DNA from 3 places in the Amycolatopsis sp. WAC 04197 genome. Region 2 is predicted to be linked to each of the others. Evidence: riboswitches for the same ligand, from Rfam matches in the RefSeq annotation. Region 2 holds a riboswitch; each other region holds the start of a gene.
What was found. A riboswitch is a leader RNA that binds a small molecule or an ion and turns the genes downstream of it on or off. The one in region 2 is predicted to bind cobalamin.

Region 1: linked by a shared signal. The riboswitch ahead of DMC64_RS21445 (prenyltransferase/squalene oxidase repeat-containing protein) and the one ahead of metE (5-methyltetrahydropteroyltriglutamate--homocysteine S-methyltransferase) in region 2 are both predicted to bind cobalamin.
Region 3: linked by a shared signal. The riboswitch ahead of metE (5-methyltetrahydropteroyltriglutamate--homocysteine S-methyltransferase) and the one ahead of metE (5-methyltetrahydropteroyltriglutamate--homocysteine S-methyltransferase) in region 2 are both predicted to bind cobalamin.

What each region holds. Positions count from the first base shown of each region.
Region 1 is NZ_QHJK01000005.1:182,265-192,154, forward strand. It holds gene DMC64_RS21425 (energy-coupling factor transporter transmembrane component T) at 1-1,002, opposite strand, end outside; gene DMC64_RS21430 (ABC transporter substrate-binding protein) at 1,002-1,925, opposite strand; gene DMC64_RS21435 (hypothetical protein) at 1,922-2,482, opposite strand; gene DMC64_RS21440 (hypothetical protein) at 2,487-4,931, opposite strand; cobalamin riboswitch at 5,021-5,087, opposite strand; cobalamin riboswitch at 5,199-5,330, shown strand; gene DMC64_RS21445 (prenyltransferase/squalene oxidase repeat-containing protein) at 5,362-6,369, shown strand; gene DMC64_RS21450 (LuxR family transcriptional regulator) at 6,719-9,085, opposite strand; gene DMC64_RS21455 (QsdR family transcriptional regulator) at 9,134-9,730, opposite strand; gene DMC64_RS21460 (serine aminopeptidase domain-containing protein) at 9,871-9,890, shown strand, end outside.
Region 2 is NZ_QHJK01000004.1:388,984-398,873, reverse strand. It holds gene folP (dihydropteroate synthase) at 1-187, opposite strand, end outside; gene DMC64_RS18745 (hypothetical protein) at 228-491, opposite strand; gene metF (methylenetetrahydrofolate reductase [NAD(P)H]) at 491-1,411, opposite strand; gene metE (5-methyltetrahydropteroyltriglutamate--homocysteine S-methyltransferase) at 1,438-3,753, opposite strand; cobalamin riboswitch at 3,869-4,103, opposite strand; gene DMC64_RS18730 (bifunctional 2-methylcitrate synthase/citrate synthase) at 4,204-5,322, opposite strand; gene prpB (methylisocitrate lyase) at 5,359-6,252, opposite strand; gene DMC64_RS18720 (MmgE/PrpD family protein) at 6,252-7,733, opposite strand; gene DMC64_RS18715 (3-hydroxybutyryl-CoA dehydrogenase) at 7,733-8,602, opposite strand; gene DMC64_RS18710 (short-chain fatty acyl-CoA regulator family protein) at 8,735-9,890, shown strand, end outside.
Region 3 is NZ_QHJK01000009.1:70,444-80,333, reverse strand. It holds gene DMC64_RS30385 (GNAT family N-acetyltransferase) at 1-224, shown strand, start outside; gene DMC64_RS30380 (peroxiredoxin) at 211-675, opposite strand; gene DMC64_RS30375 (diguanylate cyclase domain-containing protein) at 693-2,504, opposite strand; gene DMC64_RS30370 (cytochrome P450) at 2,739-4,184, opposite strand; gene metE (5-methyltetrahydropteroyltriglutamate--homocysteine S-methyltransferase) at 4,323-6,596, opposite strand; cobalamin riboswitch at 6,695-6,909, opposite strand; gene DMC64_RS30360 (hypothetical protein) at 7,638-9,890, shown strand, end outside.

The sequences.
Region 1 (9,890 bases), on a different contig from region 2:
CGGCCAGGACAGGCCGATCAGCGACGGGTTCATGTTCATCGGGTTCACCTCCGACGTCGTGAACAGGATCGCCGCGACGGCGACCCCGCTGACGGCGACGACGATTTCCGGCGGCTGCCAGCGATCCGGCCGGTAGCGCGTGCGCCGGACGCGTTTGCCCGCCGACCAGAATCCGATCAGGCCGACCACGACGCCCGCGGAAAGCACCGGTGCGGCCAGGTATCGCGGCGTCGAACCGTCCAAAGTGGCGTAAACACCGACGCAGACGCCGAGCAGGCCGACGATCATCAGCGTGCCCGTGATGAGCCTGGCCCGCGCTTCGACCGTTCCCGCGCGGCCGTAGCCACGTGAGTCCATCGACGCGGCGAGCTGCAGCGAGCGGGAAAGCGCGTCCTCCAGTACCGGGATGAGGATGGTGTGCAGCGCCTTCACCTTCTTCTTCCCCGAACCGCCGCGCAGCCTGCGTGCCCGCCGGACCCGCAGCACGCTCTCGGCGAGCTGCGGGAACACCGACAGCGCGACGATCACCGCCGTGCCCACCTCGTACAGCGCCGGCGGCATCGCCTTGAGCAGCCGTTTCGGGTTCGCGAGCGCGTTGGCCGCGCCGAGGCAGATCACCATCGCCGCCAGCCGCATGCCGTCGTAGAGCCCGCCCAGCAACGATTCCGCGGAGACGTCGCCGAAGAGCCGGATACCCGCCGCCCATTCCGGCAGCGGGATCTCAGGCAACCGCACGATGATCGTGGACCCCTCGCCGCCGCCGAACACGACGCGGAAGAACACCCGGATCGCGACGATGAACGCGCCGAGGTACAGGTAGAGCCGGAACGCCAGCGCCCACGGCGCCTCACTGCGGCGGGCCACGACGACGTACCCCGCGACCGCCACGATGGTCAGCAGCAGCCACGGGTTCGTCGTGCGGGTCGCCGCGACGGCGAGTCCGAGCGCCCACACCCACCACGCGGCCGGGTGCAGATCGCGCGGCAGGAAGTAGGACGTCATCAAACTCCTTGTGCGCGTTTGCGTCTGCGTGCCATCACGAATCCCGCGACGCACAACGCGAGCACCGCGGCTCCCGCGGCCCAGGGCGCCCAGCCGCCCGCTCCGGACTCACGGTCGATCACCGCGTTGACGTCCTCGGCGTTCTCACCGCCGGTGAACGCGACGTTCATCGACGGATCCTGCGCCCTCGCCCGCGCCGAAGCACTCGGGCGCGGTTTGGGCGGCGGCAGTGCGCCGGAACTCGGACCCGCGGCCGGAGCCTCTCCCGCGCCTGTTGTCGGCTGAGGTCCGTCGGCCTGCTGTCCGTTCCCCGACGGCGGTCGCTGCTGGCGCTCGCCAGGGTCACCGGTGACCGGCTTCGCCTCCTCGCGTGGCACACAGGGCTGGCTCTCGGTACCCGGGCGTACGGCGGAGACCCGCGGGACCGGGTTGCTCTGGGTGGTGGCGTTCAAGGAGAACGACCAGCCTTCGAAACCGCCGGGGATGAAGTCGCGGTTCTTGACGCCCCACTGGCTGTAGTCCCAGGCGCAGTTGTTCGAGGCGTGCCAGTAGGACCAATAGGCCTGAGCCGGCGGCGTGTCGACGCACGGCTCACGGTAGTCACCGCGGCCGGTGATGGGGACGTTCTCGGCCGCGGACGGGCGGTTCTCGACCCGGCAGACGAACGACTCACCCCAGCGCTGGACCCCGGCGATCTGGAAACCGGCGCCCTTGAGCGCGTCCAGCCCGGTGCCGCGGGTGGTCTGGGGATTGCAGCGCACGATGGTCGTGCCGCCGAGCTGCTGGAAGTCGACGACGACGGTGACGCCGGTGGCGTCCTTGCAGAACCCCGGATATCCCTTGCTCTTGTCGACCGCCTGCGCGGACGGCGCCGTGGCGGCGATCAGGAAGACCGCCGCCACCGCGGGAAGGACCCTTTTCACGGGATGGCCGGGTTCCTCGGCGTGACGCCGGGCGGCGGGTTGGTGGTCGCGGACTTGTTCAGCGAGAACGACCAGCCCTCGAAACCGCCCGGGACGACGTTGCGGTTGAGGGCGCCCGAGCTGCTGTAGGTCCAGGTGGAACCGGAGCCGTCGGCGTTCCAGTAACCCCAGTACGCGCCCGCGGGCGGGGTGGTGACGCACGCTTCCTTGTAGTTCGGGTTGGTCGTCAGCGGGAGCGTCTCCGTCGCGGACGGGCGTCCTTCCAGACGGCAGACGAAAGCGAGTCCCCAGCGCGCGGTGCCGGCGACCGCGATCCCCGCGTCCTGCAACGCCTTGATCCCGGTGCGGGCGGTGCCCGGCGTGGCGTTGGGCGAGCAGCGGGTGATCGTCGGCGCGGCCAGTTCCTGGAAGTCGATCACGACCGTGACCCCGGTGCGCGCGTCGGCACCGGTGCAGATCCCGGCGTAGCCTTTGGTGGTGTCGACCGCGTTCGCGGGTGCGGCGGACAGTCCGATCAGTCCGATGAGGACGGTCGTGACGGCGAGCAGTCTCTTCATGGTGTTACCCCCTTTTCTTGGTGAAACGACGAAGTACGAAGACGAGCGCGATCGCGGCGGAGAGGAACAGCACGGCCAGCCCCGCGATCCCCCAGATCACCCAGGCCGGCTGGTCGTCGGATTGGGCGGCGGCCAGCGCCGGCGTATCGGTGCCGGCGGTCAGCGGCAGCCGGATCGCGGGTGACAGCGGCGAATCCGCGGCGGTGAGCCAGGACCGGCCCGCAACCCCTTGGGCGGCGGTCGAACTGGTCGGGAAATCGGTCTCTCCCCCGGCTCCCTTGGCGAACCCGCCGTCGGCCTGGACCAGTTTGCCCAGCGAACGCGCGGTTCCGCTCGCGTCGAGCCCGGCGGTCTGCCGCGCGGCGGCGACGGTGGCGCTGAGCGCGATGTCCACCTCGCCGCCTTCTCCGGTCACCAGGCCCTCGCCGGTGGGCCGGACGCCGAGCGCGTCCACGGCGGAGACGAACGCCGACACGCGCCGCTCGGTCCAGCCGTCCGGGCGTTTGGTCGGCGGCGCGGCGTCCGTGTGCGGCCGGGCGACCAGCGCGGTGACCGCGGCGGCCGTCGCGGCGAGGTCGCCGGAACCGCATTCCGCGGTGTCGAGGTGCTTCGGGAAGGTGCCGTCCGCGCATTGGCGGGAAAGGAGCAGTTCGACCGCGGGGCCGGGGTCGGCGGCGGTGGCGAGCACCGCCCAAACGTGCCGCTCGACCGTCCGATCGGCGTCGGCGAACGATCCGGTGTCGGTGAACTCCCCGTCGGCACCACGCAGTTTCACCAGATCGGCGCGCAAAGGCCCGGCGACGTCCGACTTCGCGAATTCGGCGACAAGCACGAGTTTCGCGAGCGGTTCGGCGTACGACGCCTCGCCCTGTTCGTACGGCGCTCCGTGGGCATAGGCCTGCACGGCTTCCGGCTTCAACAAGAACTGCGAAGCGCGGGCGACCGCGTCCGGTTGCTGGTCCAACGCCCGCAAGGCCAGCACCACGTCGGCGGTGGCGTCGTAGTCGACGTAGGTCTTGCCGTCCTCGGTGACCTCGACGTGGTCGCCGCCGACGAGCCGGTTCGTCAGGTAGGCCCCGAGGCGGACGGCCGCGGGCGCGGTGGCCGGGGCGGGCGTCGCCGCCACCGTCGACACCCGGGCGCCGGTGGACGCCCTGGGTGTGACGAACTTCTTGGGTTTCGGCGGTGTGCTCTTCGGTTTGTGCGGCTGCGTCACAGGAGCCGGGGTTTCCGGGACGCCGGTGGCCGGCGGCAGGACTTCGCCCTTCGCGAGCGAGTGGAAACCGATTTGCGACAACCCGAGCGAAGCCTGGGCACTCGCGCGGATCCAGGTGTCGACGCCGCTGATGCCGGAGGAACGCGCGGCCTCGTAGGAAGCCGGATCGTAGGCGATCGCGCCGAGTTCGCCCGCGAGCTTGTTCCCGGCGTCGGCCGCGGCGGTCACCTGCGCGGATTTGAGGTACCGCACGCCTTTGTCCACCGCCGCGTCCGCGCCGCCGGCGTCGACGAGCGCTTGGACGATCAGGCCGGTGCTGTTGGTGTTCGGCGCTTCGGTGCCGACGCCGCCACCCCAGCCGCCGCCGGGTGTCTGGTTCGCCTTGAGCCAGGAGACGGTTTTGGCGATCGGGGCGTCGAGACCGGCCGCGCCCGCCTTCTTCGCGGCCAGCATCGCCGAGAGGGCGAGCCCGGTGGCGTCACCGTCGGTCGGGGAAAGACCGAGCGGTTTTCCCTCGTCGCAGGTCGAGACCTTGCGGCCGTCCGGGGTGACGTGGTCGCCGGTCTCCTTGGTCGGGATGTAGGAGAAGAGGACGCGGAAGTAGCCCTCGGAACACTGCTGGGTCAGCAGCCTGTCGATGGCGATCCGGTCGTTCTCTCCCGCCACGGCGAGCCCGATCACGCCGAGCGCCTGGCCGAACATGTTCGCGTTGTTGCTCACCGCGTCGGCGAGAGCGGGATCCTTGGCGTAATCGCTGACCCGGCCCTTGTCGGGGCCCTTGCGCATGATGGCCGCATGGGTTTCGGCGACCAGGTCGTAGCCGTCGAACGCCCGGGGATTCCTGCCGGACACCTGGGCGGCGACCAGCGTCTTCGCCACGGCGCCGCCGACGATGATCTTGTCGTAGCCCGCGCCGGGAGCGAGCCCGTCCCAGGTGAAGTAGTCGGTGGCGTGGCCCTGGTCGTCGAGGAACTTCACGATCGGCTCGGCCCGCGCGCCCTCGCCCGCGGCGTACATCGCGAAGAGCACGTCGAGCATCAGGCCGTGGTCGGGCAGTGAGCCGCCGCTGGGGTTGTCGAGTGTGCCGTCCGGCTTCAGCTTCGTCGCGAGCCAGCGGGCATTCGCCTTCGCGGCACCGGGATCGTTCGCCGCCGTCGCCGTCCCGCTGAGCGGTGCGGCGATCATGGCGACGATGACGGCGAACGCCGACGCGGCCAGGTACCCGCGGCGCATGACTCCTCCTTGCGGCATGGCGGAGGACAAGGCGGGACGCCGCAGTCACCCCTGTTTATCGCGACAGTGGTTCGTTCGTCCGCCCGTTCGGTATCCCGGCTCGCCCTGCGAAGGGCCCACGGTTGCGCGACAGCGCCGGATTTCGACCGGCTTCCCCGTCACGGGCGGCGGTGTTCTGTTGTCGAGCCAGCCGAGGTTAACACCCGTTCACCTCAGGCAGGTACCGCTGACCAGGTCGGTTGCCAGGATCACATCGGCACCCGGCGGTATCCCGCACCCGACCGGGGTGAGAGTCTTCTCGCGCGGTCGTGGGGGAAGTCCGGTGAGAGTCCGGCGCTGTCCCGCAACGGTATGCCTTCCAGGCGAGCCCGGTCACCCACGTCGCGCGATGTCACCGACTCCTGTCGTGGAAATGCGGGAAAGGGTTCTCATGAGACGTTTGGTTTTCGCTGTCGCCCTGCTGTGCGGCATCGGGCTGGTCACCGCCCCGGCGGCGGCCGCGGCCACCCGGAACAAGGCCGACGCCGCCGCGGGCTGGCTCGCCAGGCAGATGACCGACGGCGAACGGTTCGAGGCCGACTTCGGCGGCCAGAAGTTCCCCGATCAGGGCCTGACGATCGACGCGATCTTCGCGTTCGCCGCGGCCGGGGTGTCGGACACGAACGCGGGCAAGGCGATCGCCTGGCTCGCGAAACCGGAGGTCACCACCGGCTACGTCGGGAGCGGCACCGAGGCCTACGCGGGCGCGCACGCCAAACTGATGCTGGCCGCGCAGATCCGGGGCAAGGACCCGGCGTCGTTCGGCGGCGTCGACCTGAAGGCGGGCTTGCTCTCGCTGCTCACGCCGTCCGGCCGGTTCTCCGACCGATCCGAGTACGGCGACTACTCCAACGCTCTCTCGCAGTCGCTCGCCCTCCTGGCGCTGGACCGCACCCCTGGCGGCGCCCCGGCGTCGGCCGTGACTTTCCTCGCGGGCACCCAGTGCGCGGACGGCGGTTTCCCGCAGAACTTCGGCGAAGCGACGTGCACGAGCGACGTCGACGCGACCGCGACGGTCGTCCAGGCCTTGCGTGCCACCGGTGACCCGGTGAACGCCCGCGAGGGCATCTCGTGGCTGGTCACGAAGCAGCACGCGAACGGCGGCTTCGGCTTCGGCACGAACGCGCCCAACGCCAACAGCACCGGCCTCGCCGCGGAAGCGCTGGCCGGTCAGCGTCCCGCCGCCGCGGTCAGGGCGCGGGAATTCCTGCGGTCGTTGCAGACCGGCTGCGCCGGCGCCGAGGCCGATCGCGGCGCGATCGCCTACGACGCCACCGGTCTGAACGCGACGACCGCCCCGCGCGCGACCGCGCAGGCGATCCTCGGTCTGGCCAGGGTTCCGCTGAGCGACCTGCACGGCGGTGGCCGTCCGCAGGCACCTGTCCTCGCCTGCCCGTGACGTGAGCTCGTCAGTGGGGTGCGCCTCCCTCAGACTGTCCAAAAGGACGCTCGCTGAGATTAGAGTGTCCGCTTTGGGCACTTTGCGCAGTTTTGCCCGGGGGGTCGTGAGTGGCGATGGTCGTTCTAACCCTCTTTACCACTCACGACTCCCCGCGAAACCGTACTTACCGACACAAAGCAGGCGCATGCTGTCCGGGAAGTGACCACTGTGGACACCAGGGTGCGGCGTGAGCGGAAGCGTGACTCGCGTGATCAGGGACGTATTTCGCGTGATTGAAGGCGAAACTCACGTGTTACGCCTCCAATCACGCGAGTCGCGCCTCTGATCACGCGAGTCACGGGCGGCGTCACTCGCCGGCGGCGACGCGGCGCGCGAGCTCCACGCGGGACCGCACCCCCAGTGCCGTGAAGATGTTCCGCAGGTGGTGGTCCACCGTCCGGTGGCTGATCACCAGCCGCCGCGCGATCTCCTTGTTCGTCTCCCCCGCCGCCACCAGCCGGGTGATGGCGTCCTGTTGCGGCGTGAGGCCGGCGAGCGACCGGTGCGGAGCGTCGACGGTCTCGCCCGCCGCCCGCAACCCGGCTCGGGCACGTTCGGCGAAGCGGGTCGCGCCGACGTTTTCGAAGCCGCGCAAGGCATCGCGGAACTGGTCGCGGGCGTCACGGGTCCGGCGATGCCGCCGCAGCAAGGTGGCGTACGCGAACCTGGTCCTGGCGAGTTCCACCGCGCCGCCCGCCCGCCGGTGCGCCTCGATGGCCGACTGGAAATGTCGTTCCGCCACACCGGGATCCGACGCCATCAGCGCGTGACAGCGGTGGCTCAACGCGAGCCAGCAGGGTTCCGCTCCGGCCAGCGTCCAGCGATCGAACACCTCCAGCGCGGCACGGGCGCGTTCGGGACGTCCGGCGCAGACGGCCGCCTCGACGAGTTGCGGTGTGGCCAGCACGCGGATCACCGGCTGGTCGCCGGAGACGCCCGAAGCGAGATCTTCGAGCCTGCTCAGCGCGTCGTCGGGCCGGTCCTCGGCCAGGTCCAAGCAGGCGTACGCCCACGCGGCGACGGCGGCGGGCCTGCCGAGGCCACGTTCGGCGATGCCCTCGGCCGCCTCGTCCAGTTCCGGCGCCCGGTCGCCGAGGAGCGCGGCGGCCAGCCCCAGCAGCGTCAGATGCTCCATCCGCAGGTTGTGGGGCGCGCGCAGGCCGTCGCGGGACGCAGCCCGCGCACACGGGATCCGGTCGAGCGCGATGGCCGAAAGCGCGAGGTAGACCAGTGCCCACGGCAGTTCTGCGTGGCGTTTGCCGAGCCGCGCGCGGCTCACCGCGGCCGCCGCGTACTCGTGCGCCTGTTCGGCATGCCCGCGGGCGAAGGCCGCTTCGGCGGCCCAGACGGCTCCAGCGACGTCGGTGTCGGCCATCCCCTTGGCGACGGCTTCCTCCAGCGGGACGACGGCGGCGTCGTGCCGTCCGGCGTAAACCGACGCCAAACCCCGGAAATGTGCGAACGCCAGCCCTTCTCCGGCCGGGACCGTCCGCGCCAAAGCCCGGTAGCCACCCAGGTCGCCGCCGAGTCTCCGCGCCTCGCCCGCCAGCAGCAGCGCGGCGGTCGGATCGGGCAGCAGCCGCGCCGCCGTGCCGAGTTCATGGGTGGCGACGGCGGGATCGCCGTCGCGCAGCTCGATCTCCCCGTGCAGCAACGCGACCGCGCCCGGTTCGGCCTCGACCCTGGACAGCAGCAGACGCGCCCACCCCGGTCTGCCCGCCTGCCACGCCGCGTCCGCCGCCGCCAGCAGCCGGGCCGCTCGCACACCCGGATCGGCGGTCAGCGCGGCGGCGCGTTCGAGATGCCGTGCCGCCGCCGCGTGATCCATCGCGGGTGCCGCGGCGAGCGCGTCCGCGAGTGGCTCGGACGGCGTGGCCGTCGCCATCGCGCGATGCCAGAGCGCGTCCGGCCCCTCCTCGACCGAGGCCAGCCGCGCGTGCGCCGCCCGCCGGTCGGCCGGTGACGCCGCCGCGTACCAAGTCGCCTTCCGCGCGGAAAAGTCCATACAGGTGCCGAGAAAACGCAGCCGCTCGTCGCGCGGCATCGCCTCGAGCTCGGCCGTGTACCGAGGCAGGCGCCCCCGCAGGATCGGCGAAACCGGCTCCCGTCCGGCCGCCTGCGCGGACGTCAGCGACGCCGCCAGCGCGACCAGATCGGCGGGATTCCCGTCGCCCAGTTCGACCAGCTGCGGGCGTACCCCGGCCGGAACGCCACGGTCGCGCAGCACCTGATCGGCGGCGGATTCACTCAACGGTGGCAGCTCGACGGAGTCGAACTCGTCCGACCCGGATCGCGAAGCGAGCACCATTCCGACCGGTGCCCCCGCCAAGCGCCGGGCGGCGAAACCCAGTGCCGCCAAGGACTCCTGGTCGATCCAGTGCGCGTCGTCGACCCAGCAGATCGTCGGAGCCGAGACGGCGCCGAGCCGGTCCCGCGCTTCCGCGCCGCTGGAGACCGACGCGCCGAACATCCGCTGCAGGGCGCCGTACGGCAGCGTGCTTTCCGCCCGCAGACCCCGCACCCCGACGAGCCGGACGCCGAGGGTGGCGCGCAGCTCGGCGAGCAGGGCCGACTTGCCCAGCCCCTCCGTGCCGCGGATCAGCACGGCGCGCCCGGCGGCCGAGCGCAGCCCGCCGAAGAGGTCGTCCCTGCCCCGCAACGGGTACACAGGCATCCGTGCCTCCTCGAGATCCCTCTCGATGAAACACCAGACGCAAGTGTTTCACAAGGTCTTGCTCGGCACCCGTCCCTCCACCAGCGCTCCGAGCAGCGTCGATGCCGCGTCGAGATCGGGCGTCCGGGAGGCGAGGACGTCCGAATACAGGAACGCCTCCCCCAGCCGCACGATGGCGTAGCAGAGGCTGTCCAGCCCGACGCTGGGCTCGAAGCCGCCCGCGTCGACGTCGCGGCGCAGGAGCTCGACGTGCGCGGCGATCACCCTCGGCTGGACGCGGCCGTCCGGGTCGGTGAGCAGCCTGATCGCCAGCACCGGCTCGTCGTCGAGGAAGCGGCGGAACCCGGCGCTCGCCGCCAGCACCGACCGGTACTCCCGCATGATCGCGAGACAGCGCAGTTCGCCGGCCGCGTTGCGCACCACGTCGCCCTCTTCGCGCTCCCAGGTGCGCGCGGCGGCCGTCAGGGTGCGCTCGGACAGGTAGTAGAGGGCATCACCGAGCAGGTCTTCCCGGTTTCCGACGCGACGGAACAGGGTGCTGCGCGAGATGCCCAGATCCTGGGCGAAGGCGGAGGTGTCGACGCGGACGCCGCGATCGATCCACCGGGCCGCCGCGCGGACTATGTCCTCGGCTGAGGGATTCACGATCGCCGATCGTACGGGCGCCCGGCCCGGCGGGGGCGACCGCGGACCAAGACCGGCGATTTCACCGATGCAGGCGCCTCCGTCCGTTTGTCAGAGTCCATCACCACGGACTGTGTTCAACGGCGAACGGAGACGGCACCATGCGTAGTACGACCCGGAT
Region 2 (9,890 bases):
CGACGTCGATGGCCCATGCTCCGTCGCCGAACATCTCCATGCCGGATTCGATCGCGCGCTCGGCGGCGGCGTACCTGCTGCCCGGCCAGAACGAATCCGGTGTGACGTTCAGGACGCCCATGACCTTGAGCGGCCCGACGTCCGGTCTCAAGACAGCACCAGGCCGGTCGATCATCAATTCCTTCACGCCAAGCCCCTCCGAGCTTTGTTGTTCCACGACAGGGGGTTCAGGCCCCGCGATCCCCGTCACGTCCAGGCCGGTTCGCGAACTCAGCGATCAGCTCGGGCGGACATCCGGGCAGACGGGCCGCGGCCTTTTCCAGGCGATCGACGAACGCGTTGAGCTGGTCGAGCTGCCCGCGCAGTGCCCGGACCCGGGCTCCTTGCGCGCCTGCCTGGCGGCGTTGGCCGTCCAGGCTTTCGTAGGCGGCTTTGGTCAGCACGACCAGCTCCGTTCCGTCGACCCGGATCCGGCGCGGCTTCGGGGGCATTACCCGGGCACCGTGAGTTCCGCGACGACCTCCTTGGTGGCCTTGGCGTAGTTGAACGTGATGAAGTGCAGACCGGGCGCACCTTCGTCCTGCAGACGCCGGGCGAGCAGGATCGCCTGTTCGATGCCGAGCGCGCGGACGGCTTTCGGGTCGTCGGCGACGGCGGCGAACCGTGCCGCCAGATGTGCCGGGAACGGTGCTCCGGACAGCTGTTCCGAGCGTTCGATCGTCCGCGTCGTGGTGACCGGCATCAGCGCGGGGATGATCGGTGTCTCGCAGCCGGCCGCGACGACCCGGTCCCGCAGCCGCAGGTAGTCGTCGGCGTCGAAGAACATCTGCGTGATCGCGTAATCCGCGCCCGCCCGGCATTTCGCGACGAAGTGCGCCGTGTCGTCCTCGACGCTCGCCGAACGTGGATGCCGATGCGGGAAGGCGGCTACCCCGACGCAGAAGTCGCCGTGATCGCGCAGCAGCGCGACGAGTTCGCTCGCGTACGTGAGTCCCTGCGGATGGCGGACCCACTCGCCGTCGACGTCGCCGGGCGGGTCTCCCCGCAACGCGAGGACGTTGACCACCCCGGCGTCGGCGAGCTGCCCGACGAACGACCTCAGGTGCCGCACCGAGTGGTCGACGGCCGTCAGGTGCACCACCGGGAGCATGGTGGTCTCCCTGGCGATCCGCGCGGCCACGGCGACGGTGTTGTCCCGGGTGGATCCGCCCGCTCCGTAGGTGACGGAGACGAAGCCGGGACGCAGCGACTCCAGTTTGCGGACGTTCCGCCAGATGCGGTCCGCGTCGTCGGTCGGGCGCGGGGGCATGAACTCCAGCGAGATCATCGGGACGCCGGCGGCGAGACGGTCGCGGACCGTGCGCGGGCGGGCGGTCCGCTGTGCGGGCACCGCGGCGGGTGGGGTGGCCACCCGCCGCGGGACGATCGAGCCTGGTGTCACGAACGGGCTCGCACTTGGCCGGTGGCCTCGACCAGGTTGGCCAGGGTCGCCCGCACCTCGGGGTAGCCGCGGGTCTTGAGCCCGCAGTCGGGGTTGACCCACAGCCGGTCGGCGGGGAACGCCGAGGAGGCCGTCCGCAGGTGTCCGACGATCTCCTCGACCGACGGGACACGCGGCGAGTGGATGTCCCACACGCCGGGCCCGGCTTCGTTGGGGTAACCGGCGCGGGCGAGGTCGGCGACGATCGCCATGTTCGACCGCGCGGCCTCCAGGCTGATGACGTCGGCGTCCATGTCGATGATCGCCTGCAACACGTCGCCGAACTCCGCGTAGCACATGTGCGTGTGGATCTGCGTCTCGTCCCGCACACCGGAGGTGGCGAGGCGGAACGAGGCGACCGCCCACTCCAGATAAGCGGCACGGTCGGCGGTGCGCAGCGGCAGCGTCTCCCGCAGCGCGGGTTCGTCGACCTGGATGACCTTGATCCCGGCGTTCTCCAGGTCGACGACCTCGTCCCGCAGGGCGAACGCGACCTGGCGGGCCGTATCGCCCTCGGGCTGGTCGTCGCGCACGAACGACCACGCGAGCATCGTGACCGGTCCGGTCAGCATGCCCTTGACCGGCCGCTCGGTGAGGCTCTGGGCGTAGGTGGCCCAGGCGACGGTCATCGGCTCGGGACGGGCGACGTCGCCGACGATCAGTGGCGGCCGGACGTAGCGGGTGCCGTAGGACTGCACCCAGCCGTGCTGGGTGGCCAGGAACCCGGTGAGCTGCTCACCGAAGTACTGGACCATGTCGTTGCGTTCCGGCTCGCCGTGCACCAGCACGTCCAGGCCGATCTGCTCCTGCTCGGCGATGACGGCGCGGATCTCGGCCTTCATCGCCTCCTGGTAGGCGTCGCGGTCGAGCTTGCCCGCCCGCAGCGCCGCGCGGGCCTTGCGCAGTTCACCGGTCTGCGGGAACGAGCCGATGGTGGTGGTCGGCAGTTCGGGCAGCCGCAGGCGGTCCTGCTGGGCCTGGCGGCGCTTGCCGTACGGGGCGGCGCGGTGCAGGTCCGTGTCGGTGATCGCGGCGACCCTGTCCCGGACGGCGGGTACCCGCACGATCGGCGACGCCGCGCGCGAGGCCAGCCGGCTGGCGTTGACGTGCAGCGCGTTGGCGATCGTGGAGCGGTCTTCGGTCAGGCCGCGCCGCAGGGTGACGATCTCCTCCAGCTTCTGCCGTGCGAAGGACAGCCACCCGGCGATCTCCGGGTCCAGATCGGTTTCCAGGGTGACGTCCAGCGGCACGTGCAGCAGTGAGCAGGACGGGGCGACGTCGACGGTCCCGGCGAGCCCGAGCAGGGTACCGAGGGTAGTGAGGGCGGCGGTCAGGTCGGCGGCCCAGATGTTGCGGCCGTTGACGATCCCCGCGACCAGGCGCTTGCGCGGGATACCACCGGCGGCGGCGAGTCCTTCGACGTTGGCGGCGGCCGAGCCGGTGAAGTCGATCGCGAGGCCCTCGACCGGAGCGGCGGCCAGCACCGGCAGCGCTTCGCCGAGCCGGTCGAAGTAGGAGGCCACGAGGATCTTCGGGCGCGCCTCTTCGCGGGCGAGGGCTGCGTAGGTCTCCTCGACCTTGCCCAGCACCTCGGCCGGCTGGTCGGTGACCAGCGCGGGCTCGTCCAGCTGGACCCACTCCGCGCCCGCCTCACGCAACTGCCGCAGCAGGTCGACGTAGAGCGGGACGATCCGGTCCAGCAGGTCGAGAGGCTGGAAACCGTCGGTGCCGGTCGGGTCCTTGGCCAGCAGCAGGAAGCTGACCGGGCCGAGGACGACCGGCCTCGTGGTGACGCCCTGTTCGAGTGCCTCGGCGAACTCGTCGAGCGGCTTGCTCGCGTCGAGGCTGAACTGCGTGTCCGGGCCGAGTTCGGGGACGAGGTAGTGGTAGTTGGTGTCGAACCACTTGGTCATCTCCATCGGCGGCGCGTCCGCGGTGCCGCGTGCCATGGCGAAGTACCGGTCCAGCCGTCCGGCCGCGGTGGTCGCGTCGGGGACCGCGGCGAGGTGCCGCTCCGGGATCGCGCCGAGCAGCCAGGAGGTGTCCAGGACGTGGTCGTAGAACGAGAAGTAGTTGCTGGGGATCTCGTCGATGCCGGCGTCGCGCAGCTCGGCCAGGTTCCGCAGGCGCAGGTCGCGGGCGGTCGCGAGCAAGGCGTCCGCGTCGACGCGGCCCGCCCAGTAGGACTCGATCGCCTTCTTCAGCTGGCGCTCGGCGCCTTGACGGGGGTAGCCGTACACGGTGGCGCGGCTGGTCGTGGTTGTCGAGGTCACGGGGCTCTCCTTCGCGAGTCCACGTGGACTTCGCGGGAGTGCACGACAAAACACGACCGGCACCGGTCGTGTTTCGGCGAGACCCAACCCGCGAGGTCGCAGCCACCACCCCGCGGTCGCGGGGTGCACAGCGGGCAGGTCTTCGGACTCATGGGCGGTCCGGCTTTCGCCGGGTTCCTACTGTCCGTCGCTTCCCAAGCCGTCCCGGCTCAGTGCTGTCTCCGCGGAGACTGACGAAGGTCGTTCCCATTCACCGCTGCGGGGCAGTCCCGGATTCCCACCGGGTTCCCTCTTGCCTCGATCACCGTCATGACGCGCACGATGCTCGAACCAGCTGCGTTCGCCACTGTAGCGCCTCGCACTCGTGATTTCCTCAAGTCTTTCCGGCGCCACCCGCACGTACGCACCGCTCCCCGGGGCGCGCCATCGCGCGCCCCGGGACGGTTCGTGTCACGGTCGCGCGACGGCGCGCTGCGCCTTACCGGAGTAGGTGCTGGACGGGCGGATCAGGCTGTTGGCCGCGAGCTGCTCGGTGATGTGCGCTGTCCAGCCGGTGATCCGCGCGGCCACGAAGATCGGGGTGAACACCGGAGTGTCGAATCCCATCAGGTGGTACGCCGGGCCTGCCGGGTAATCGAGGTTGGGGTGCAGCCCCTTCTCCGCGTACATGGCCCGGGCCAGCGCTTCGTACAGGTCGAGCAGGTTATGACCGTCGCGGAGTTCGGCGACCTCCTGCAGGGCCTGGCGCATGGTCGGGACACGGGAGTCGCCGTTCTTGTAGACACGGTGCCCGAAGCCCATGATCTTGCGCTTCTCGGCCAGCGCGGTCTTGAGCCAGGCCTCCGCCTTGTCCGCCGTCCCGATCTCCTCGAACGTGGCCATCACGGCTTCGTTGGCGCCGCCGTGCAGCGGCCCTTTGAGCGCGCCGATTCCGGCGGTGACGGCGCTGTAGAGGTCCGAGAGCGTGGAAGTGACCACGCGCGAGGTGAAGGTGGAGGCGTTGAAGCTGTGCTCGGCATACAGCACCAACGACGTCTCGAACGCACGGACGATCACCGGCTCCGGCACTTCCCCGAGCGTCATGTAGAGGAAGTTCTCCGCGTACCCGAGGTCCTCGCGCGGCGGGAGCGGGCGCAGTCCGTGCCGACGGCGCTGGGTGATCGCGACGACCGCGGGCAGCACCGCGAAGAGCCGCAAAGCCTTGGCGTGGTTGGCTTCCGGCGAGTTGTCGTCCTCGCTCGGGTCGTTCGCGCCGAGGATGCTCACCGCGGTGCGCAGCGTGTCCATCGGGTGTGCCGCGTCGGGCAGCGCGAGCAGTGTCATCACCAGGTCGGCCGGCAGACCACGCTGGGACCTTTCGACCTCGTTCTGCGCCGCCAGCTGCGCCGGGTCCGGCAGTTCGCCGTGCCAGAGCAGATAGGCGACCTCTTCGAACGAGCAGTTCGCGGCCAGGTCCTGAACCGGGTATCCGCGGTAGGTCAGCGAGTTGGTGTCGGGGTTGACCATCGACACCTCGGTGGTGTCGACGACGACACCGGCGAGTCCTTTATGGATAGTGGGTGTGGACATAGTCGTCCCCTTGAAGGAATTCGGGCGCCCTGAATATCAGACGCGGAAATTGAAGATGTTCTCGTCGAAGGCGTTGTAGGCGTTGTAATCCAGCAGGTCGTACAGGTCGCGGCGGTGCTGCATCCGCGGGAGCAGGCTCTCCTGGCTTCCCTGCTCGGTGATGGTGCGCAGGCCGTTTTCGGCGGCCTCCATCGCGAGGCGCAGCAGAGTGACGGGATAGATGACGATGTTCACCCCGAGCGAATCGAGGGTTTTGGCGTCCAGCAGTTCGCTTTTGCCGAATTCGGTCATGTTCGCCAGGATCGGGACGTCGACCGCGGCCCGCATCCGCTCGAAATCGGCCGGGCCGCGCATGGCCTCAGGGAAGATCAGGTCGGCTCCCGCGTCGGCGTAGGCCTTGGCCCGGTCGATCGCGTCGTCGAGGCCGTTCACCCCCGCCGCGTCGGTCCGGGCCGCGATGACGAAGTCCGGATCACGCCGGGCTGCGACGGCGGCGGTGATCCGCCGGACGGCGACGTCACGTTCGACGACGTCTTTGCCGTCCAGGTGGCCGCAGCGTTTGGGGTTGACCTGGTCCTCCAGGTGCATCCCCGCGACTCCGGCGTCTTCGAGCAGCTGGGTGGTGCGGGCGGCGTTCATCGGCTCGCCGAACCCGGTGTCCGCGTCCACCAGGGCGGGCAGCGAAGTGACACGGGCGATCTGCTGGGCACGGCCGGCGACCTCGGTGATCGTGGTCAGGCCGATGTCGGGCAGGGCGAGTTCGGCGGAGAGGACGGCGCCGGAGATGTAGACGCCTTCGAATCCCTGTCGTTCGATCAGCTTGGCGCTCAAGGGATTGAACGCGCCGGGGAAGCGTTGCAGAGCACCGGAATTCAACCCCGCACGGAACGCGGAGCGTTTCTCCGCCGGAGAGGGCGTGGCGTGCAGCATCAGAAGATCCCCTTGCTGACCGAGGTGGTGGCGAGACCGGCCGGGAGAGCGATCCCGGCGACCTCGGCCGCGTCCAGTTCCCCGAGCCGGGTGACGGTGTCGAGGAACCAGTCCTGGTCCTCGGGAGTGATCACGCCGTCGGCGAGCGTGCGGAACTTGGCGATGTACTGCGCACGAGCGAACGGGCGCGCCCCGGCCGGGTGGGCGTCAGCGACGGCGATCTCGTCGACCAGCGTCGTGCCGTCGGCGAGGGTCACCTCGACCCGGCCGCCGAACGCGGGCTCCGGAGCGTGGTAGCGCTCGGTCCACTCGGGATCCTCGACCGTGGTGATCTTCTGCCAGAGCTCGACGGTGTCCGGCCGCGCCGCCCGCCCGGGCGCGTAGGAGTCCACGTGGTGCCAGGCCCCGTCCTGCAACGCGACCGCGAAGATGTACGGAATGGAGTGATCGAGCGTCTCCCGGCTGGCCTTCGGGTCGTACTTCTGCGGGTCTCCGGCGCCGGAACCGATCACGTAGTGCGTGTGATGGCTGGTGTGGATGACGATCTTCTCCACCTTGCCGAACTCGCCGATCTTCGGGCCAAGCCGCCGCGCGAGGTCGATCAGCGCCTGGCTCTGGTATTCGGCCGAGTGCTCCTTGGTGTAAGTGTCCAAAATGGCCAGTTTCGCCTCACCCTTGCCAGGCAGAGGAACGGTGTACTCGGCCTTCGGGCCGCTGAGCAGCCAGGCGATGAAGCCGTCCTCGCCCTCGTAGATCGGGCTCGGCGCCCCTTCACCCCGCATGACCCGGTCCACGGCCTCGATCGCGGCCTTGCCCGCGAACGCCGGGGCGTAGGCCTTCCACGAGGAGATCTCGCCCTTGCGGGACTGGCGAGTCGTCGTCGTGGTGTGCAGCGACTGCCCGATCGCCTGGTACACGGTCTCCGTGTCCAGGCCCAGCAGCGCCCCGATGCCGCCCGCGGCGGACGGGCCGAGGTGGGCGATGTGGTCGATCTTGTGCTCGTGCAGACAGATCCCGCGCACCAGGTTCACCTGAAGCTCGTAGCCCGCCGCGATGCCGCGGAGCAGGTCCGCGCCGGTGCGGCCGGTGTGCTGGGCGACGGCGAGGATCGGCGGGATGTTGTCCCCGGGGTGCGAATAGTCCGCGGCGAGGAAGGTGTCGTGATAGTCCAGCTCGCGCACGGCGACGCCGTTGGCCCACGCGGCCCACTCGGGGGAGTACCGGCCCTCGACACCGAACACCGTCGCGCCGGGTGTGCCGGGGTGCGAGAGAGCCTGGTCACGGGCGGAGCTGACCGGACGCCGGGTCAGCGAGGCCGCGGCGACGGCGGCGTTGTCGATCACCCGGTTGATCACCATGTCGGCGACCTCCGGGGTGACCTCGACGTCGTCGGTGGCGACGGCGGCGAGCTTCCACGCCAGCTGCTCCTCACGCGGCAGGGCTTCGGCGGAGGGATACGTGCGGACGGTGTGGTCGATCATCACTTTCCTTCGTAGACGTAGAAACCGCGGCCGGCCTTCTTGCCGAGCAACCCGGCGTCGACCATGCGCAGCAACAACGGAGGCGGCGCGTAGAGCGCCTCCTTGAACTCGGCGTAGAGCGAATCGGCGATCGCCGCGACCGTGTCGAGCCCGATCAGATCGGTCAATCGCAACGGGCCCATCGGATGCGCCGTGCCCAGCTCCATCCCCCGGTCCACATCAGACGCCGAGGCGAAGCCCGATTCCACCATCCGGATCGCCGAAAGCAGATACGGCACGAGCAGCGCGTTGACCACGAATCCGGCCCGGTCCCGGGCCCGCACGGTCTTCTTGCCCAGCACCTCCTGGGCGAACCGCTCGGCCCGGTCGGTGGTGGCAGCGCTGGTCAGCAGCGAGCCGACGACCTCGACCAGCGGCAGCACCGGGACCGGGTTGAAGAAGTGCAGGCCGACGACCTGCGCGGCCCGGCCGGTCGCCATGCCCAGCCGCATGATCGGGATGGACGAGGTGTTGGAGGCGAGGATCGCGTCGGGCGCCGCGACGACCTTGTCCAGCGTCGCGAACAGCTCGGTCTTGACCTGCTCGTCCTCGGCGACGGCCTCGATCACCAGCTGCCGGTCGGCCAGATCGCCCAGGTCGGTGGTGAACCGCAGCCGCCAGGCGGCTCGCTCGGCGGCGGGGCGGTCCAGCTTGCCCGCCTTCACCGCGCGGTCGAGGGACGCGAGGATCCGCGCACGACCGGCGTCGGCCGACGGGGCGTCCTGCTCGCAGACCACGACGTCCAGCCCGGCACGGGCGCAGACCTCGGCGATCCCGGCGCCCATCTGCCCGGCGCCGACGACGGCGACCCTGGCGATGTCGGTGCTCATGGAGCCTCCTGTGAACCTTGTAGTGCCTGCGATCAAGCGTGGCACCGGAATCGCGACCGCGTCGATAGCGCGGGGCTGTCAAATGTTGTGAACGTTTGAGCCGAATCTGTAAAAGTTGTTACAGTCGGTGTCGTGGAGAAGTTGTACGCGGGAGCACGACTGAAGCACCTTCGCGAGGACCGGTCGATGACCCAGTCCGATCTGGCGCGACTGCTGGACATCTCGCCGAGTTATGTCAACCAGCTCGAACACAACGGGCGGCCGCTCACCCTGCCGGTGCTGCTCCGGCTCACCGAGCACTTCGGCGTCGACGCGGAGTTCTTCGCCCCCCAGGACACCGCCCGGCTCGTGGCCGGCGTTCGGGAGGTCTTCGCCGACCAGACCGTCGACGGCAAGATCTCCCCCGGACAGGTCGACGAACTGACCACCCAGCTCCCCGAGGTCGCCCGAACCCTGGTGTCGCTGCACCGGAGTTACCGGGAAGCCATGGAGAACATCGCGACCCTGGTGTCCGAACAGGGCCTTGACCGCACCGCCGCGCAACAGCCCCACGAGGAGATCCGCGACTGGTTCTACCGGCGCCGCAACCACGTCGCCGAACTCGACGAACCCGCGGAACTGCTGGCCGCCCAGCTGCGACTGGTGCCCGGCGAGGTCCGCGCCGGACTCGCGGCCGGGTTGCGGGAACGCCACGGCGTGCAGGTGACCGCGGCACCGTTGGGCGCCGACCAGCATCGATTCGATCCCGCCGACAAGGTTCTCCACCTGTCACCCGCACTGCGCCCTGGTCAAGCCGCGTTCCGGCTGGCTTCGGAGCTGGCGCTACTGGAGGCCGGAGAGGTGATCGACCGCCTGGTCGACGACGGGAACTTCAGCGGCGACACCGCGCGCCGGCTCGCGCGGATCGGACTGGCCAACTACTACGCGGGCGCACTCGTCCTGCCCTACCGGGTGTTCCTCGGTGCCGCGGAACGGTATCGCTACGACATCACCCGGCTGTCCGACCACTTCGGCGTCGGCTTCGAGACGATCTGCCACCGGCTCTCGACATTGCAGCGGCGGGGAACACGCGGCGTGCCGTTCTCGTTCGTCCGGGTCGACCGCGCGGGCAACATCTCGAAACGCCAGTCCGCCACCGGATTCCACTTCTCCCGCGTCGGCGGCTCGTGTCCACTGTGGATCGTCTATGAGGCGTTCAGCTCACCGGGCAGGATCGTCACCCAGGTCGCCGAACTCCCGGACGGCAAAAAGTACTTCTGGCTCGCCCGCACAGTGAACCGCACCGTCG
Region 3 (9,890 bases), on a different contig from region 2:
ACACCGGCCGCGGCTTCGCGACCAGGGCCGCGAAGCTCTTGGTCGACGAGGCTTTCCGGCTCGGCGCGCCGGAGGTCGAGATCCGGCACGACGAGAAGAACCTCGCGAGCGGTGCCGTACCCGCGCGGCTGGGGTTCACGATGGTCGGCGAGGAGCCCGCCGAACCGCCGCACGCCCCCGCCTGTTCGGGTGTCAACCGGTCCTGGCGGCTCAAGCGTCCTTAGTCTTGCGCGCACGCAGGGCCGCGAGCGCCTTGTCGGCGTGCACGGTGAACTTCAGCTCGCTCTTGATCACTTCGAGCACCTTGCGGTCGGTGTCGATGACGAAGGTGTGCCGTTTGGCGTGCAGCGGGCTGAATTTGCGCCAGACGCCGAACTGTTTCGCCACCACACCGTCCACATCGGACAGTAGGGGATAGTCGAAGCCGTGCTTGGCGGAGAACTCCTGCTGTTTGGCGACGGCGTCCGGGCTGATGCCGACGCGGTGCGCGCCCACTTCGGCGAATTCCGCGGCCAGGTCGCGGAAATGGCAGCTTTCCGCGGTGCAGCCGCTGGTCATCGCGGCGGGGTAGAAGAACAGCACCACCGGACCGGAGGAGAGGAAGTCCGACAGCCTGCGCTCTTCGCCCTTGTCGTCGGGCAGCGTGAAGTCCGGGGCGAGGTCACCTTGGTCCATGGAGCGATCCTGTCACGTCAATGAGCATGCCGTTCGATCAGCTCGTCGACCTCGTCCCCGGTCGCGGAATCCGCCACGAACGAACCCCGCGCCGCGAGGACGCCGTACCGCCGCAGCCGTTCGGCCTGTTCGTGACTCTGGACGCCTTCCGCGCCGATGCGCAGTTTCAGCTCCTTCGCCCTGGCGACCAGCTGGCACAGATGGCGGACGTCGGCCTCGTTCTCGCCCTCTGCCAGCGCGTCGACGACCGGGCCGGACAGGATCACGTGGCGGACGGGCAGCCCGTGCCGCGGGATCAGCTCCAGATCGTCCGAACCGGAGATGGTCAGCACCAGCTGTGCGCCCAGATCCGCCAGCACGGCGAAGGAGTCGAGCACCTCGCCGCTCGAGTCGAGCACGGAATCGCGGTCCGTGCACAGCCTCAGCGCCTGAGCGGGCAGGTTGTGCCGGTCGAGCTGTTCCTTGACCAGCAGGACCAGATCGGGCTCGATGGCCAGCCGGGTCGGCAGCCGCACGCAGACGTCGGGAGCGGCGTCGCCGAACCTGCTGCGCCATCGCGCGGTGGCGGCGAGCGATTCGGCCAGCAGCCACCGGCCGAGCGGGATGGTCATCCCGGTGATCTGGGCCAGCGGATAGAACTCGTCGGAGTCCAGTTCGCCCTTCTCCGGATGGCTCCAGCGCAGCCCGGCGTTGACGGCGGCCAGCTGGTCGGGATTCGCGAGCTTCACCGTCGGCTGGTAGATCAGCGAGAACTCGCCGTTCTCCAGCGCGCCCGCGATGACCGCGCCGAGCTGGTAGCGGCCACGGTCACGCGCGTCGAGCTCCGGGTCGAACAGCATCCACTGCGCCTTGCCCGCCTCCTTGGCGCGGTGCAGGGCGATTTCCGCGGCCCGCAACAGGTCTTCGGAGCCGCCGTCGGCGACCGGGCGGACGACGATGCCCGCGCTCGCGCTGACGCCGATCCCGTGCCCGCCGAGGTAGATCGGCTCGGCGAGTTCCTCCAGCGCCTGCTCGACCAGGGCGATCACCTGGGGCGGCGTGAAATCGCCGCGCAGCAGGACGGCGAATCCGTCGCCGGACAACCGGGCGACTGAACCCTCGTGCCTGCCGGCGAACACGGACCTGAGCTTCGTCGCGACGCCGCGCAGCACCTGGTCACCGATACCGGCGCCGAGCCCGTCGTTGATCACCTTGAAGCCGTCGATGTCGAGATAGACGAGGGCGACCTGCTCGCCGCCGGAACCGGCGAGCGCGGTTTCGAGGGCGTTGCCGAACGCGGTGGCGTTGGGCAGGCCGGTCAGCACGTCGTGCACGTTCTGGTGCCGCAGTTGTTCCTGCAGCAGGTGGATCTCGTTGGCGTCGGCGACCATCAGCACCGGATAGGTCGTACCGGGCCGGTCACCGGGGAGATCGGTCAGGGTCACGTCGCCCCAGAGCGGGCCTTCCTCGTTGTGGGTCAGCAGCAGGCGTTCCTGCTGGGTCGGCTGGCCGTGCGTCATGAGTTGCGCGAGCGCGTTCCGCAGGCGGGCGACGTCGTGTTCGGCGGAGCCGAGGTCCGGGATCTCCCGGCCGCGCAGCGAGGCGGGACGACAGCCGAGGAGACGGCCGAGCGCGGCGTTCGCCTCCACGATGGTGCCGTTGGCGTCGGCGAGGGCGATCCCGATGGGAGAGGCGGAGTAGAGCTTGGAGAAGCGCAGCAGCGCCGGCTGATGATCGGGCTCGGCACGGACGGCGTCCTCGGCGACGCCGAGCAGGAATTGTTCGAGTTGCTCCTTGGGAAGCGATACTCCTTTAGTGTCAGCGAGCGTCTCGGCCCATCTCCGGGCCACGTCCACCAACCCTGGCGCGGAACCAGGTTCGGGCACACTTCACCTCTTCATGCGCGGTTGATGGCCAGCTCAGACCGGGTGTCCGAGCCCACGGACCCACACTAGGTATGAGCCGACCGGGTGTAGTGCCACGGCACCATGCGCGATCCGGGGTGTCTACCGGCTGAAAGGGTGATCGCTGCTACACGAGTGGTGACCGGAAGTTACCAAGAGTGCTCGATCGTGGACATGGGTTCACCGAGGCGTCAGGTGGATCGGCAGGCCGTCCGCCGGCACGGGCAGCGACACGTAATCCCAGCGCGCGGTGTAGCCCTCCGGGACCGACCAGCGATACGCCCGCAGCATCTCGTGCAGCAGCGCCTTCACCTCGAACGTCCCGAAATGCAGGCCGATGCATTTGTGCGCCCCGCCGCCGAACGGCATCCACGCGTAGCGATGCGACTTGTCCTCGCGGCGGTCCTCGCCGAAGCGGTCCGGGTCGAACCGCATCGGATCCGTCCAGTGCTCCGGGGAGAAATGGTTGACGGTCGGGGAAATCCCGACGAGTGTCCCTTCGGGAATGAAATGCCCGAGAACCTCGGTGTCCTTCACGGTCTTCCTGGTCAGGGAAGGAACCGGGGCCACCAGGCGCAGGGCTTCCTTGATCACCAGGTCCAGTGTCGTCAGGGTCTCCAGCGCTTCGATGTCCGGCATGTCGTCGCCGAGCGCGAGCGACTCCCGGCGCGCGCGTTCCTGCCACTCCGGGTGCTTGGCGAGGTGGTAGACGGCGGCGGCGCTGGTGATCGTCGACGTGTCGTGCGCGGCCATCATCAGGAAGATCATGTGGTTGACGACGTCGGCGTCGGTGAAGCGGTCGCCGTCCTCGGTGGTGGCGTGGCACAACGCGGTGAAGAGGTCGTCGCCGTCGCTCGCCCGTTTCGCGGGCAGGTTCGCCGAGAAGTAGCGTTCGAGGACCTTGCGGCCGTGCAGGCCCGCCGCCCAGCGGCCGCCGGGGACGGGGAACCGCACGATGGCCGTGCCCGCGCGCACGGAATTCACGAACGCGCGGTTGATCGCGGCCGCGTCGTCGCCGGAACTCATCCCCATGAACACGCGGGTCGCGACGTCGAGCGTGAGTTGCTTGAGGGACCAGTAGATCCGCGGGTTCGGCCGGTCGGCCCACGCGGCGATGCCGTCGCGCAGGGCCGGGCCCATCTGGTCGACGTAACCGGTGAGCCGTTGCCGGGTGAAGGCCGCCTGCATGATCCGGCGGTGCAGATGGTGCTCGCCGAAGTCGAGCAGCATCAGGCCGCGGTCGAAGAACTGCTCGATGAAGAACTTCCAGCCCTCCTGGGAGAAGGCCTTGTCCTTGTTCACCAACGCGATCTGGGTGGCCTCCGGGCCGGTGAGCGCGACGATGCGGCGGCCGAACGCGCCCATCCACGACACCGGTCCGTAGGTCTCGTAGCGTTTGAGGCCGAACTCGATGCCGAAGCGCATGAAGTCCAGCGCGTGCCCGATCACCGGCGGCCCCTCGTCGCCGAGGACGGGTTTGAGGCCCGGCGGGGCGGGCGCGAGTTCGCGGACCGGCCAGGTCGCGCCGAGCCAGCGCTGGTCGACCGAACGCGGCAGGGGGATCGAGGTGAGCGGCGGAACCCGCTCGCGCAGCGCCCCGGTGACCTTTTCGACGGCGTTCGCCATGGTGACCATCTCCCCGCTGAGACCGGTTACCACTCCACCATCGCACCCTTATTGACGCGTTGACAATACCTCGATGGAAGTTCCGTGAAGGCCCCCTTTACTACCCTGAGGGTAGGGAAGGAGGCCTTCACGGACCGGTCAGGCCAGTTCGGAGCGGACCGTGCGGGCGGCCGCGACCAGGTTCCGCAAGGCCGGTTCGACCTCGGCGTAGCCGCGGGTCTTCAGGCCGCAGTCCGGGTTGACCCAGATCCGCTCGGCGGGCACGGCGCCGACGGCGGTCCGCAGCAGGCCACTGACCTCGTCCACGCCGGGGACGCGCGGCGAGTGGATGTCGTAGACACCCGGCCCGACGCCGCGGCCGAAGCCCGCCGCGCCGAGATCGGTGACGACCTCCATCTTCGACCTCGCGGCCTCGATGCTGGTGACGTCGGCGTCGAGCGCGTCGATCGCCTTGACCACCTCACCGAATTCCGAATAGCACATATGGGTGTGGATCTGGGTGGCGTCGTCGATCCCGGAAGTCGCCAGCCGGAACGACGAAACCGCCCACGCGAAGTACGCCTCGTGCGCCGCCGCGCGCAGGGGGAGCAGCTCCCGCAACGCCGGCTCGTCCACCTGGATGACGCGGATGCCCGCCTCCTGCAGGTCGTGCACCTCGTCGCGGATGGCCAGCGCCACCTGACGGGCGGTCTCGCCCAGCGGCTGATCGTCGCGGACGAACGACCACGCCAGGATCGTCACCGGTCCGGTCAGCATGCCCTTGACGGGTTTGCCGGTCAGGCCCTGCGCGTAGCGCGCCCACTCGACGGTCATCGGCTCCGGACGCGAGACGTCGCCGTACAGGATCGGCGGCCGGACGCAGCGCGAACCGTAGGACTGCACCCAGCCGAAGTCGGTGGCCGCGAAGCCGGCCAGCCGCTCGGCGAAGTACTGCACCATGTCGTTGCGCTCGGGCTCGCCGTGCACCAGCACATCGAGGCCGAGATCCTCCTGCAGCCGGACGACACGCTCGATTTCGGCCTTCATCGCGGCTTCGTAGCCCGCGTCGTCCAGCGAACCCGCCTTGTGCGCCGCCCGCGCCTTGCGGACGTCGGTGGTCTGCGGGAACGAGCCGATCGTCGTACTCGGCAACGGCGGCAGTTTCAACGCGGCCTGCTGAGCCGCCGCGCGCCGGGCATAGGGGGAGCGGACGGTGTCCTCCGGCCGCAGCGCCTCCAGCCGGGCACGGACCCCGCTGTCGGCCAGGTCGGCCGCCGTCGCGCGATCCGTGGCCGCGGCGCGGGCGGCGGAGAGGTCGACACCCTCTTCCTTCAACGCTCGCCCGAGCAGGACGACTTCGTCGACCTTCTGCCTGGCGAAAGCGAGCCAGCCCTGCAGCCGCGGGTGAAGCCCGTCCTCCCGTTCGACGTCGTAGGGCACGTGCAGCAGCGAACAGGACGTCGACACGCTGACCGACTTCGCGGTGCCCAGCAACGTCGCCGCCCGGCTGAGCGCGCGGGTCGGATCCGTGCGCCAGACGTTACGCCCGTCCACGACACCGGCCAGGACCTCCTTGTCCCGCAAGGCGGGTTCCGAGGCGACGGCGTCCACAAAGGACTCATCGGAGACGAGATCGACGGCGATGGCGTCGATCGGGGAGCGGGCGAGTACGCCGAGTCCGCGGCCGAGCCCGCCGAAGTACCCGGCGACCAGGATCTTCGGCCGCGCGGTCTCCTTCGCGAGCCGGTGGTAGGCGCGGATGAGCGCGTTGAGTTCCCGTTCGCTGCGATCCGCGGCGAAGGCGGGCTCGTCGAACTGGACCCACTCGACGCCTTCGTCGTGCAGCCGGCGCAGTAGTTCGACGTAGCCGTCGAGAAGGTTGTCGAGCAGCTCCAGCGGACGGAAGCCCTCAGGAGCCGTCTCGGCCGGCTTCGCGAGCAGCAGGAACGTCACCGGGCCCACCAGTACCGGCCGGGTCTCGACGCCGATCGCGCGGGCTTCGCGGTACTCGTCCAGCGGTTTGGTGCCGGTGAGCGAGAACGTCGTGTCCGGGCCGAGTTCGGGGACGATGTAGTGGTAGTTCGTGTCGAACCACTTCGTCATCTCCATCGCCGGCGCGTCCTGCACCCCGCGCGCGGCGGCGAAGTAGGTGTCGAGAGGCGAGAGGCCGAGCGTGGTGAAGCGCTCCGGCAGCGCTCCGAACAGCTCGGTGGTGTCGAGCACCTGGTCGTAATGGGAGAACGTGTTGGAGGGGACGGAATCCAGCCCCGCGTCCTTGAGCTCCCGCCAGGCGCGGGTGCGCAGCGCGCGGCCGGTGCCGAGCAGTTCGGCTTCGTCGGTCTTTCGCGCCCAGTAGCGTTCGAGTGAACGCTTGAGTTCCCGGTCCGGTCCGATCCGGGGGTAGCCCAGCACTGTCGTGCCGATTTCGGTCACAGCTCTCTCCTCGCGAGCTTGTCGTCGGAGCCCGGAGCGCGCAGGAGTGACCGCCGTTCGGTCGTGCCCATCCCACGAGGCCCGGACTCACGCACGCCGTCGGCGCGCGTACCACGGGCAGGTCTTCGGACTCGTGGGCGACTCGCTCGCTCCTACCGGCCGTCGCTTCCCGGGGCGCCATGTCCCAGTGCTTTACCGTGTCTCGCACGGTGACGGCTTTCGTTCCCACATACCGCTGCGGGGCAGTCCCGGATTCGCACCGGGTTCCCTGTTACCTCGACCGGCCTGGGAGGCCGGTCGAACCAGTAGCACTCCGGAGCGTACCGAGGCGCGCTAGTGGCCCGCTGGACATGTGACGAACCGGACGCAACGCGTGACCAGAGGGTGAACTCGCGTGATCAGGTGGCGAGCTCGCGTGCCAGATCATATCGATCGGCGGCAAGGGGCGTGTCGTTCATTGCCACGGCCTCCTCCTCCGCTGCGGGCTGATCGAGTTGCTGCGCGTCGGTGCAGCGTCAGCCCTAACCCGGGCTCGACTCCCTGAGGCATATCGACAATGCCAGCTCGGCTGGGCTGTCCTCATCGAGTTCGTCGACCGGTGCGATCGCGCTCGGGCAGCGTCACTGCCCCTTTTTGATGGAGGACGCGATCTGGTTATCGCCGCAGGCACGGGATCGCAATGTTACCGGATTCGGCCAGGTGAAGAGGAATCGGTAAGTCGCCCTGCCGCAGCGGATATCGTAGTCTTGGCACGAAATTTAGCAGGGTGCCATAGTCGGTTTGTGTCATTTGAGTCAAATTCGTAGAGTATTGCTCCATATGGGGCTGTATCACTTGGCGCCCATGGCGGGATCGTGGACGATGAACCGCAGGTTCGGCCGTCGGGAATGGTGGCCACAATACCGAGGCTGAAGAAAATTTGCTAACCACGGTTGCTGTAGGTTATTTCGGCGAATATCTGATCGTCCGAGATGATCGACCGAAACACAATTGTTGTCTCTCAATACTGAGATCTGTGCGGGCGGGGCTTAAGATACGCGAATGTCTATGGTGCTAATCGCGCGAATGCAGCAGCGGCTTGCGAGATCTCGTGAGGATAGCGACGACACCACGGTCTTCCTGGAGTTGATGTACCTCGGAGAACTAACGCTCAAGATTATGGTTGCTGGCATGCTGGCTGCAACCGAGGACGACCGCGATCGCCACCGCTATAGGTTGGAATATGGGTTGGTGCGAGCCAGTGGGCTGGGCGAATGGTGTGATGCACTTGATGATCTGTTAACGGGTCCAGCCTCGGCGAACGTCACGTCTGGTGCACTTCCTGAAAAGGTTGAACTAGCCAAAAATTATGAGCTGAAAGTGGAAGAGGGGTGGCAATCTGTTGCCGTAAATTCTATCCTTGAAGCGTGTAGAATCATAGATCCAGAATACTGGTCTGATCACCCCAATCGTGTTGCTGCAAGAATTTGGGCGCGCCACTTTACCTGGCTGCGGAATAAGACTAGAGGTCACGGCGCTACCACCATTGGCTCAAGTGCGCGCATGGTGGCCGCGCTGGAGCGGTCTATCTTGGCTATAATTGATAACTTTAAGCTCTTTCGGCGTGAATGGGCATATCTTCATCGGAACTTGTCAGGCAAGTACCGGGTTGTTCCAGTAACGGAACAAGCGACTTCGCTAGAGCGCCTCAAGCGCCAGAATGATTCTTCCTATGAAGACGGCATCTACATAGTTTATGGGGATCTTCCCTTCCTGGTCCCGTTGATATTCTCGGATGTGGAACTGAATGATTTCTTCCTGTGCAATGGCGGGTACACGGATGCGAAATTCGAAGCTCTCTCATATGTAACCGACACCAGGAAACATCTCGACGCTCAGCGCTATGTGAGCGCTCCAACGCAGTTGCCAATGAGTGAAACTCAGGGATTAGGCTCGTTGGAGATGCAGGGTGGAACTTTCGGTAACTTGCCTTCAAGGAAGCAAGATTATATTTCCAGACCTCAACTCGAGGAATCCTTGGAAAGGGTACTTCGCAACGATCGTCATGCGATAGTAACTCTCGTGGGCCGGGGTGGTACGGGAAAGACCTCGTTGGCTCTTGAGGTGCTTCATCGAATGGCAATTGCAAACGAAGAAACAGATAGATACTTAGCGATCCTGTGGTTCTCGGCGCGTGATGTCGATCTGACCTCATTGGGGCCGAAGCTTGTTAGGCCAAGGGTTGTAAGTATTGCTGACATTGCTGATCAGTATATCGACCTTGTCCAGCCTTCTGTGTCAATAGGAAAAGGGTCAAAAAAGGTCGAATTTCTGGCGGAGCAGCTTGGACGTACGGAAGGCCCCCTTCTATATGTCTTCGACAATTTCGAAACTGTTCGCGATCCGCAGGCTATGTATGAGTGGTTCGATACATATATTCGCCCGCCGAATAAGATTCTAATAACAACGAGACTTCGAGATTTCAAAGGCGACTATCCGGTTGAGGTCGGAGGTATGCGAAAGGAGGAGTTTGACCAACTGATTTCTGCCACGAGTATACAGCTGGAGATTAGTCAACTCTTAACGCCGCAGCGTTGCTCGCATTTGTTTGATCATTCAGACGGGCATCCTTATATTGCCAAGCTGCTGTTGAGTGATATTGCTAATCAACATAAATGGTCAGACGTCAACCAGTTGGTCGCAGGTAAAGATGACTTGCTGCAGGCCTTATTTGAACGTACGTACACGCAACTCAGTCCGTTAGCTAGGCGTATTTTCTTGACGCTCTGTGGATGGCGGTCAGCTGTTCCTAGGCTTGCTATTGAGGCGGCGTTATTGCGATCAGCTGAGGAGCCGCTTGATACTGGAAGAGCTGTTGATCAACTTGTTCGAAGTTCCATGGCCGATGCTTCAAGGTCGGACGATGGTGATGAATTTCTCGCGGTGCCACTTGCGGCATCACTGTTTGGTAGAAAAAAGCTGCAGGTGAGTCCGCTCGGTAGTTCAATTGAGGCGGACCTACAATTCCTTCACATGTTCGGTGCAACTCGTGGGGTCGATGTTAGTCGCGGCATTAAGCCGAAGTTGATTCGGATGTTTAAGTCGGTTGCAGTAAAGATACAAGCTGAGCCGGATGTAAATTTGCTAGATACCTACCTCCCTGTTCTAGAGCATATAGCTCGACGGTACGCGCCAGCTTGGCTGATGCTGGCCGATCTTTATGAGGAGCAGCAACAGGATCACGGCACTAAGCTTGCGATTGAATGTGTTCGCCATTATTTGGAAGAGCGTCCGGAAAGCTTGAATGCATGGAGT